DNA from 3 places in the Microbacterium sp. Soil_N32 genome. Region 2 is predicted to be linked to each of the others. Evidence: predicted binding sites of a transcription regulator. Region 2 holds the regulator's gene; each other region holds the start of a gene.
The links. The regulator LexA, encoded in region 2, represses DNA repair genes until DNA is damaged. The targets are predictions, from matches to a motif close to TCGAACANNTGTTCGA.
Positions count from the first base shown of each region.

Region 1: a site for LexA is predicted at 1,501-1,516, ahead of AC3A3J_RS01885 (Rv2578c family radical SAM protein). Genes of this name have one in related genera too.
Region 3: a site for LexA is predicted at 767-782, ahead of recA (recombinase RecA). Genes of this name have one in related genera too.

Region 1 is NZ_JBDGME010000010.1:16,613-18,878, forward strand. Features, by position in the region: gene AC3A3J_RS01880 (YaeQ family protein) at 1-54, opposite strand, end outside; gene AC3A3J_RS01885 (Rv2578c family radical SAM protein) at 287-1,459, opposite strand; gene AC3A3J_RS01890 (M15 family metallopeptidase) at 1,579-2,266, shown strand, end outside.
Region 2 is NZ_JBDGME010000018.1:305,850-308,115, forward strand. Features, by position in the region: gene metE (5-methyltetrahydropteroyltriglutamate--homocysteine S-methyltransferase) at 1-1,106, shown strand, start outside; gene lexA (transcriptional repressor LexA) at 1,196-1,882, opposite strand; gene AC3A3J_RS07825 (LysM peptidoglycan-binding domain-containing protein) at 2,190-2,266, shown strand, end outside.
Region 3 is NZ_JBDGME010000019.1:693,454-695,719, reverse strand. Features, by position in the region: gene AC3A3J_RS11580 (CinA family protein) at 1-28, shown strand, start outside; gene AC3A3J_RS11575 (helix-turn-helix domain-containing protein) at 170-478, shown strand; gene AC3A3J_RS11570 (DUF3046 domain-containing protein) at 497-721, shown strand; gene recA (recombinase RecA) at 980-2,029, shown strand; gene AC3A3J_RS11560 (regulatory protein RecX) at 2,041-2,266, shown strand, end outside.

The sequences.
Region 1 (2,266 bases), on a different contig from region 2:
GTCGGTGTCTGCGAGCTGCACGTCGAACGTGTGGATGGTGGAGCCGATCGCCATAATCCTCGAGCCTACGCGGCGTGATGCGGCGCCCCCCGCCGCCGGGTGGCGCGGACACGCTGGCCGCCGTCGAGCCGGCCTGCGCATGCCCCCCCCGCCGTCGAGCCGGCCTGCGCAGGCCCCCTCCGCCGTCGAGCCGGCCTGCGCATGCCCCGTCCGCCGTCGAGCCGGCTGGCGCACGCTGTCCGCCGCGGGGCGCGGCCGCTCGTCGCCGCTATGCCCGATGCCGGGCTCAGAACAGGCGCGGTTGCGCGGGCGGGGCCGACCGGGCCGGCAGGAACGACACCGTCGCGGCTCGTCCCGGGGTCAGGCGCCGCGTGGTGCGCACGGGCCCGGGACCGGTGACGGTACCCGACTCCCGCGCTCCGCCCTGATCGTCGTTCTGCCGCCAGATGGACTGCACGTGTCCTTCCCCGGCGCGCGATCCGCGGCGGGGGTAGTCGTCTTCATGCCGACCGTCGAGCCCGTGCAGTCGGATCAGCGGCTTCGCCCGTCGCGCCAGCCATTGCCGGTAGGGCTTCGGGGCCTCCACCGAGGCACCTGGGTAAAGCCCCCGGTACGACGACACCAGGTCGGGCCGGTGCTCGCCGAGCCACTGGAAGAACCACGGCTTCACCCCCGGGCGCAGATGGAGGGCGCCGTAGATGACGGAGCGTGCTCCGGCCGCCTTGATGCGCGCGAGTGCATGGTCGATCGCCTCGACCGAGTCGGTCATGTGGGGGAGGATCGGCATCAGGAACACGGTGACCGGGAATCCGGCGTCCGACAGCGCCTTCACCGTGTCGAGCCGCGCCTGCGTGGTCGGGGTGCCCGGCTCGATCGCCTTCTGCAGGTCGTCGTCGTACATCGCGATCGACATCTGCACGTCGACCGGTACACGTTTCGCCGCCTCGACGAGCAGGGGGATGTCGCGCCGGATCAGTGTGCCCTTGGTGAGGATCGAGATCGGCGTGCCGGATGCCGCGAGCGCCTCGATGATGCCGGGCATGAGCGTGTACCGCCCCTCGGCCCGCTGATACGGGTCGGTGTTCGTGCCCAGCGCGACCGTCTCGTGCTGCCAGTTGCCGCGGCGCAATTCGCGTTCGAGCACCTCGACGACGTTCACCTTGACCACGATCTGCGAGTCGAAATCCGACCCTCCGTCGAGGTCCAGATACTCGTGCGTGCCGCGCGCGAAGCAGTACACGCAGGCGTGCGAACAGCCGCGGTACGGGTTGATCGTCCACGCGAAAGGCATCCGCGACGCCCCCGGCACATGATTGAGAGCCGACTTCGACAGCACCTCGTGGAACGTCATCCCGGCGAACTCCGGCGTCGTGACCGATCGCAGAACGCTCGACCGGTTCTCGAGTCCGGGCAGAGCCGCGGCATCCGTGTCTTCGAGCTTCTGACCCTGCCAACGCATGCTTCATTCGAACATAGGAACGGTTTAACCGCAAGCCGATGTCGAAGAAATCTACGAGAACCGCCCGACCTGTGGACAGTTCTCAGCGGGTGACCCACGCCCGGGGCACAATGGAGGACATGCCCGAAACGCCGCACGCTCAGCATGCGGCACCGCGCTCCCCGATCCACGGTCCCGCCCTTCCGATCGGCGTCGCGGTGACCGCCGTGGGCGTTCTGCTGTCTTTGGGCTCCGCGTCCGTGACGGGCCCGGTCGAGTCGTCGCCGCTGCCCGAACCGGTGGCCGTGATGCAGGTGCCGACGGTGGACGTCGGTCAGACGGCGGCTGTCGACCCGTGCGCAGAGAAGGCCGTGCAGGATGCTCTGGCCGCCGGCGACGACGCCTCCGTGATCGCGGGATTCGGCGGGGGCGCCGCGTTCCGCTCGGCCGTCGTCGCCGGCAATGCCCCGTGCATCTCGCTCAGCGATCCCTCCCGGCTGTGGGTCGTGGTGAACAAGCTCCGTCCGCTCGATCCGGCCGACTTCGCCCCGAGCGGACTCGTCGAGGTGCCCCTGCAGACGACCACGCCCTCGGGCCAGGTGCGCTCGGACGTCGCGGCGGCGGTCGGCCAGATGGCTGACGCGGCCGACGACCAGGTCGGCAGGATCGGCGCGAACAACGGGTACCGGTCGTACGGCCTGCAGGTCACCACCTATGCCTCGCACGTGCATGACCAGGGGCAGGCCGAGGCTGATGCGGGCTCGGCGCGTCCCGGGCACTCCGAGCATCAGACCGGTCTCGCCGTCGATGTGGTCGCCTGCGGATCGG
Region 2 (2,266 bases):
TGCGCGACGGTGCGGTGCGCGAGCGGACGCTCGCGGATGCCGACTTCTCACGCGTCTCGTACGCCGAGCGCGAGGGTGCGCAGGAGGCGCTGGGCCTCCCCGCCCTCCCGCTGACGACGATCGGGTCGTTCCCGCAGACCCCCGACATCCGTCGGGCGCGGGCGCGGTTCACCCGGGGCGAGATCCCTGCCGAGGACTACGACGACTTCCTGCGTCGCGAGGTGGCGAGCGTCGTCTCCCTGCAGGAGGACCTCGGTCTCGACGTGCTGGTGCACGGCGAGCCCGAGCGCAACGACATGGTGCAGTACTTCGCCGAAAATCTCGACGGCTTCGCCGTCACGGAGAACGGCTGGGTGCAGTCCTACGGCTCGCGCGCGACGCGCCCGTCGATCCTCTGGGGAGACGTCTCGCGTCCCGCACCGATCACCGTGGACTGGTCGTCGTTCGCCCAGTCGCTCACGACGAAGCACATGAAGGGGATGCTCACGGGACCGGTCACGATCCTCGCCTGGTCGTTCGTGCGCGACGACCAGCCGCTCGGCGAGACCGCCAACCAGGTGGCGCTCGCCCTGCGGGACGAGATCGCCGATCTCGAGGCCGCCGGCATCGCGATCATCCAGGTCGACGAGCCCGCTCTGCGCGAGCTGCTGCCGCTCAAGGCGGCCGACCAGCCGGCCTACCTCGACTGGTCGGTGGCCTCGTTCCGTCTCGCCACGGGTGGAGCGGCCGCCGCGACGCAGATTCACACGCACCTCTGTTACTCCGAATTCGGGGTCGTGATCGACGCGATCCGTGCGCTGGACGCCGACGTCACGTCGATCGAGGCCGCCCGGAGCCGCATGGAGGTCGTCGCGGACATCGCCGAGGTCGGCTTCGACCACGGCATCGGCCCGGGTGTCTACGACATCCACTCGCCGCGGGTTCCCGGTGTCGACGAGATCGAGGCGCTGCTGCGCCGTGCGGTCGAGGCGATCCCGACGCGTCAGCTCTGGGTGAACCCGGACTGCGGCTTGAAGACCCGCGGGTACGACGAGACGACACAGTCGCTGCGCAACATCGTCGAGGCGACGCGGCGGGTCCGCGAGGACGTGTCCGTCGCGGTCTGACGCGAGACGCACGGTCCGACGCGACCAGCAACGACAGAGCCGCCCTCCCGATCGGGGAGGGCGGCTCCGTCGTTGGTGCTCGGATGCGGTCAGACGGCGCGCAGCACCGCCACGACCTTGCCGAGCACGACGGCCTCGTCGCCGAGGATCGGTTCGAACGCGGAGTTGCGGGGGAGCAGCCAGGTGTGGCCGTCGCGACGGCGGAAGGTCTTCACGGTCGCCTCGCCGTCGAGCATGGCCGCGACGATCTCGCCGTTCTCGGCCGTGTGCTGCGAGCGCACGACCACCCAGTCGCCGTCGCAGATCGCGGCGTCGATCATCGATTCGCCCGACACCTTGAGCATGAACAGGTCGCCCTTGCCCACGAGCTGACGGGGGAGGGGGAAGATCTCCTCGACCTGCTGGTCCGCGGTGATCGGTACTCCGGCGGCGATCCTACCGACCAGCGGCACCAGAGCCGCATCGCCGACGGGGGTCGCGACGTCGGCGGGGTTCTCGGCGGACGTGCCGGGGAGGTCGATGAGCACCTCCATGGCGCGGGTCTTGCCAGGGTCGCGGCGGAGGTAGCCGCTGAGCTCGAGCTGGCCGAGCTGGTGGGTGACGCTCGACAGCGACTTGAGGCCGACCGCGTCTCCGATCTCGCGCATGCTCGGCGGGTAGCCCTGCTGGGCGATCGACGCCTGGATGACCTCGAGGATCGCCATCTGCTTCGCGCTGAGGTTCTTGCGACGGCGCGTGCGCGTGACCTCGGAATCGGGGGCGGCGATGTCGCTCATGGTGCTCCTTCGAAGCGCGGATCCGGGCGTCGCGTCGCAATGTCGGTGGCCCGTGATGGTCTGTCGTTATCGAAACCGTATCCGAGAGGACGACGGATCTGGAAGATCTGTTCGAGCGTGTCGACGAATCCGTGCGAACGAGTTCGAAGAAAGCTTGACAGATGTTCGAATTCGAAGATACCTTCGGAACGTAGCTTCGCACCCGCCCCTCCCGGCCGAGTGGCGGATGCGAACGCTACGCCAACGTGGTCATCGCTTGCGGGCGATGACGAACTCCGGTCACCGGAGAGAGGCAGAGGAGACAGACATGAGCACGATCACCTTCCCCACCGCACCCGTCCTTCCGACCGGCGCCACGCGGCTCCGGATCACGACGCGCGGTCG
Region 3 (2,266 bases), on a different contig from region 2:
TTTGCTCGCCGAATGCGTGGGGGAATAGCAGATCTTCGTCGGCGGTTATCACCTACGTGCTCACATTCAAACCACAGAGTGCAAGGGTAGATTCTGTGCAGGACGGCGAGACTATACTGGCCATCTCGACGGGGAAGGCCTCGCGAGATCGATGGGGGAGGAGGTTCCGATGATTCTTGTACGACAGGAGATCGGCGATGTTCTGAGGGACTTCCGTCTTCAGAAGGGTCGCACGCTCCGCCAGGTGGCGAGCAAGGCTTCGGTCGCGCTCGGCTACCTCAGCGAGGTGGAGCGCGGACAGAAAGAGGCGTCGAGCGAGATCCTCGCCTCCGTCGCCGAGGCTCTCGACGTTCCCATCTCCAAGATCATGCGTGAGGTCGGCGACCGAATCTCCGTGCTCGAGGGCATTCAGGTCTTCCCGGATGTCGTCCCCGACGACCTGGTCGCCGAGGTCGAGCCCGAACTCTCGCTGCACTGATCGAACTCGCTCCTCTTCATGCGTCGTAGCGAGTTCCTGCGTGCCGTCGAGCACGAGTTCCCCGGACGCACGTCGTCGCTGCTGAACGACCTCGTTCTGTCACCGCTTTCCGGACGGACGGCGTCCGAGGCCCTCGCTGCTGGTGTCCCGCCCCGCGAGATCTGGTTGGCTCTGTGCGCCGAGATGGATGTGCCCGAAAATCGTCGGCACGGCGCGGGGCGTCTGGAGCCACGCAAGCGCTGAGTCTTCGAGACGTGCGAGCGACGGCCGCGAACTCTCGGCGTGTCGTCGAAGATTCGTTCGAAGCGGGCATAGTCTTCTGCACAGTGGTTCCGAGTTCATCGCTCTCCACCGTTCTAGTCGCCGCCAATCCCAATGTCGGTGGCCCCTCGTACGGTGAAGACATGGCCCCGAGCCATACGCCTTGTCGGAGAGTTTGCTTCCAGCCGGGAGCGCCGCGACAGCCTACAGGCGGCACCACGCGAGCATTAGGAGCACGACATGCCATCTCCCGCAGACCGCGAGAAGTCCCTCGAGACCGCTCTCGCCCAGATCGATCGCCAGTTCGGAAAGGGCTCGGTCATGCGGCTGGGCAGCGACGAGCGTGCACCGGTCGCCGTCATTCCGACCGGCTCCATCGCCCTCGACGTCGCGCTCGGCGTCGGCGGCCTTCCGCGTGGTCGAATCGTCGAGATCTACGGACCCGAGTCGTCGGGTAAGACGACGCTCACCCTCCACGCGATCGCCAACGCGCAGCGCGCCGGCGGAATCGCCGCGTTCATCGATGCGGAGCACGCGCTCGACCCGGACTACGCCGCGAAGCTCGGCGTCGACATCGACGCGCTGCTCGTGTCGCAGCCCGACACCGGGGAGCAGGCACTCGAGATCGCCGACATGCTCGTGCGTTCGGGCGCGATCGATCTGATCGTGATCGACTCGGTCGCCGCGCTGGTTCCGCGCGCCGAGATCGAGGGAGAGATGGGCGACTCCCACGTCGGCCTCCAGGCGCGACTGATGTCGCAGGCTCTGCGCAAGCTGACCGGTGGTCTCAACCAGACCAATACCACGATGATCTTCATCAACCAGCTGCGCGAGAAGATCGGTGTGTTCTTCGGTTCTCCCGAGACCACGGCCGGTGGAAAGGCGCTCAAGTTCTACGCGTCGGTGCGTATCGACATTCGCCGCATCGAGACGCTGAAGGACGGCACGGATGCGGTGGGAAACCGCACTCGCGTGAAGATCGTGAAGAACAAGATGGCGCCGCCGTTCAAGCAGGCCGAGTTCGACATCCTGTACGGGGTCGGCATCTCGCGCGAAGGCAGCCTGATCGACTTCGGAGTCGAGCACGGCATCGTCAAGAAGTCGGGCTCGTGGTACACCTACGACGGCGATCAGCTCGGCCAGGGCAAGGAGAACGCCCGCACCTTCCTGCTGAACAACAAGGATGTCGCGCTCGCGATCGAGACGCAGATCCTTCAGAAGCTCGGCATCGGAGCGAAGGCGCCGGGCGCTGCTCCGGCGGATGAGCTCGCCGAGCGCCGGCCTGCGTGACGATGGATGACATGAGCGGGGGCGATGCGCGCGGGGATTCCGAGCGCATCGCCCCCGTGATCCCGCTGTTCGGACGCTCCGCGGGTGACGGGCGGCGCGGGTCGCGTTCGTCGTCGGTCGCCGGCGGAGTATCGAACACGGGGGAACGCTCGAGATCCGGCGAATCGCCGGCGGCCGCCGAGTCGTCGGCCGCGGATGCGCCGTGGGCGTCGACGTGGCACCCGTCGTCCGGGCCGC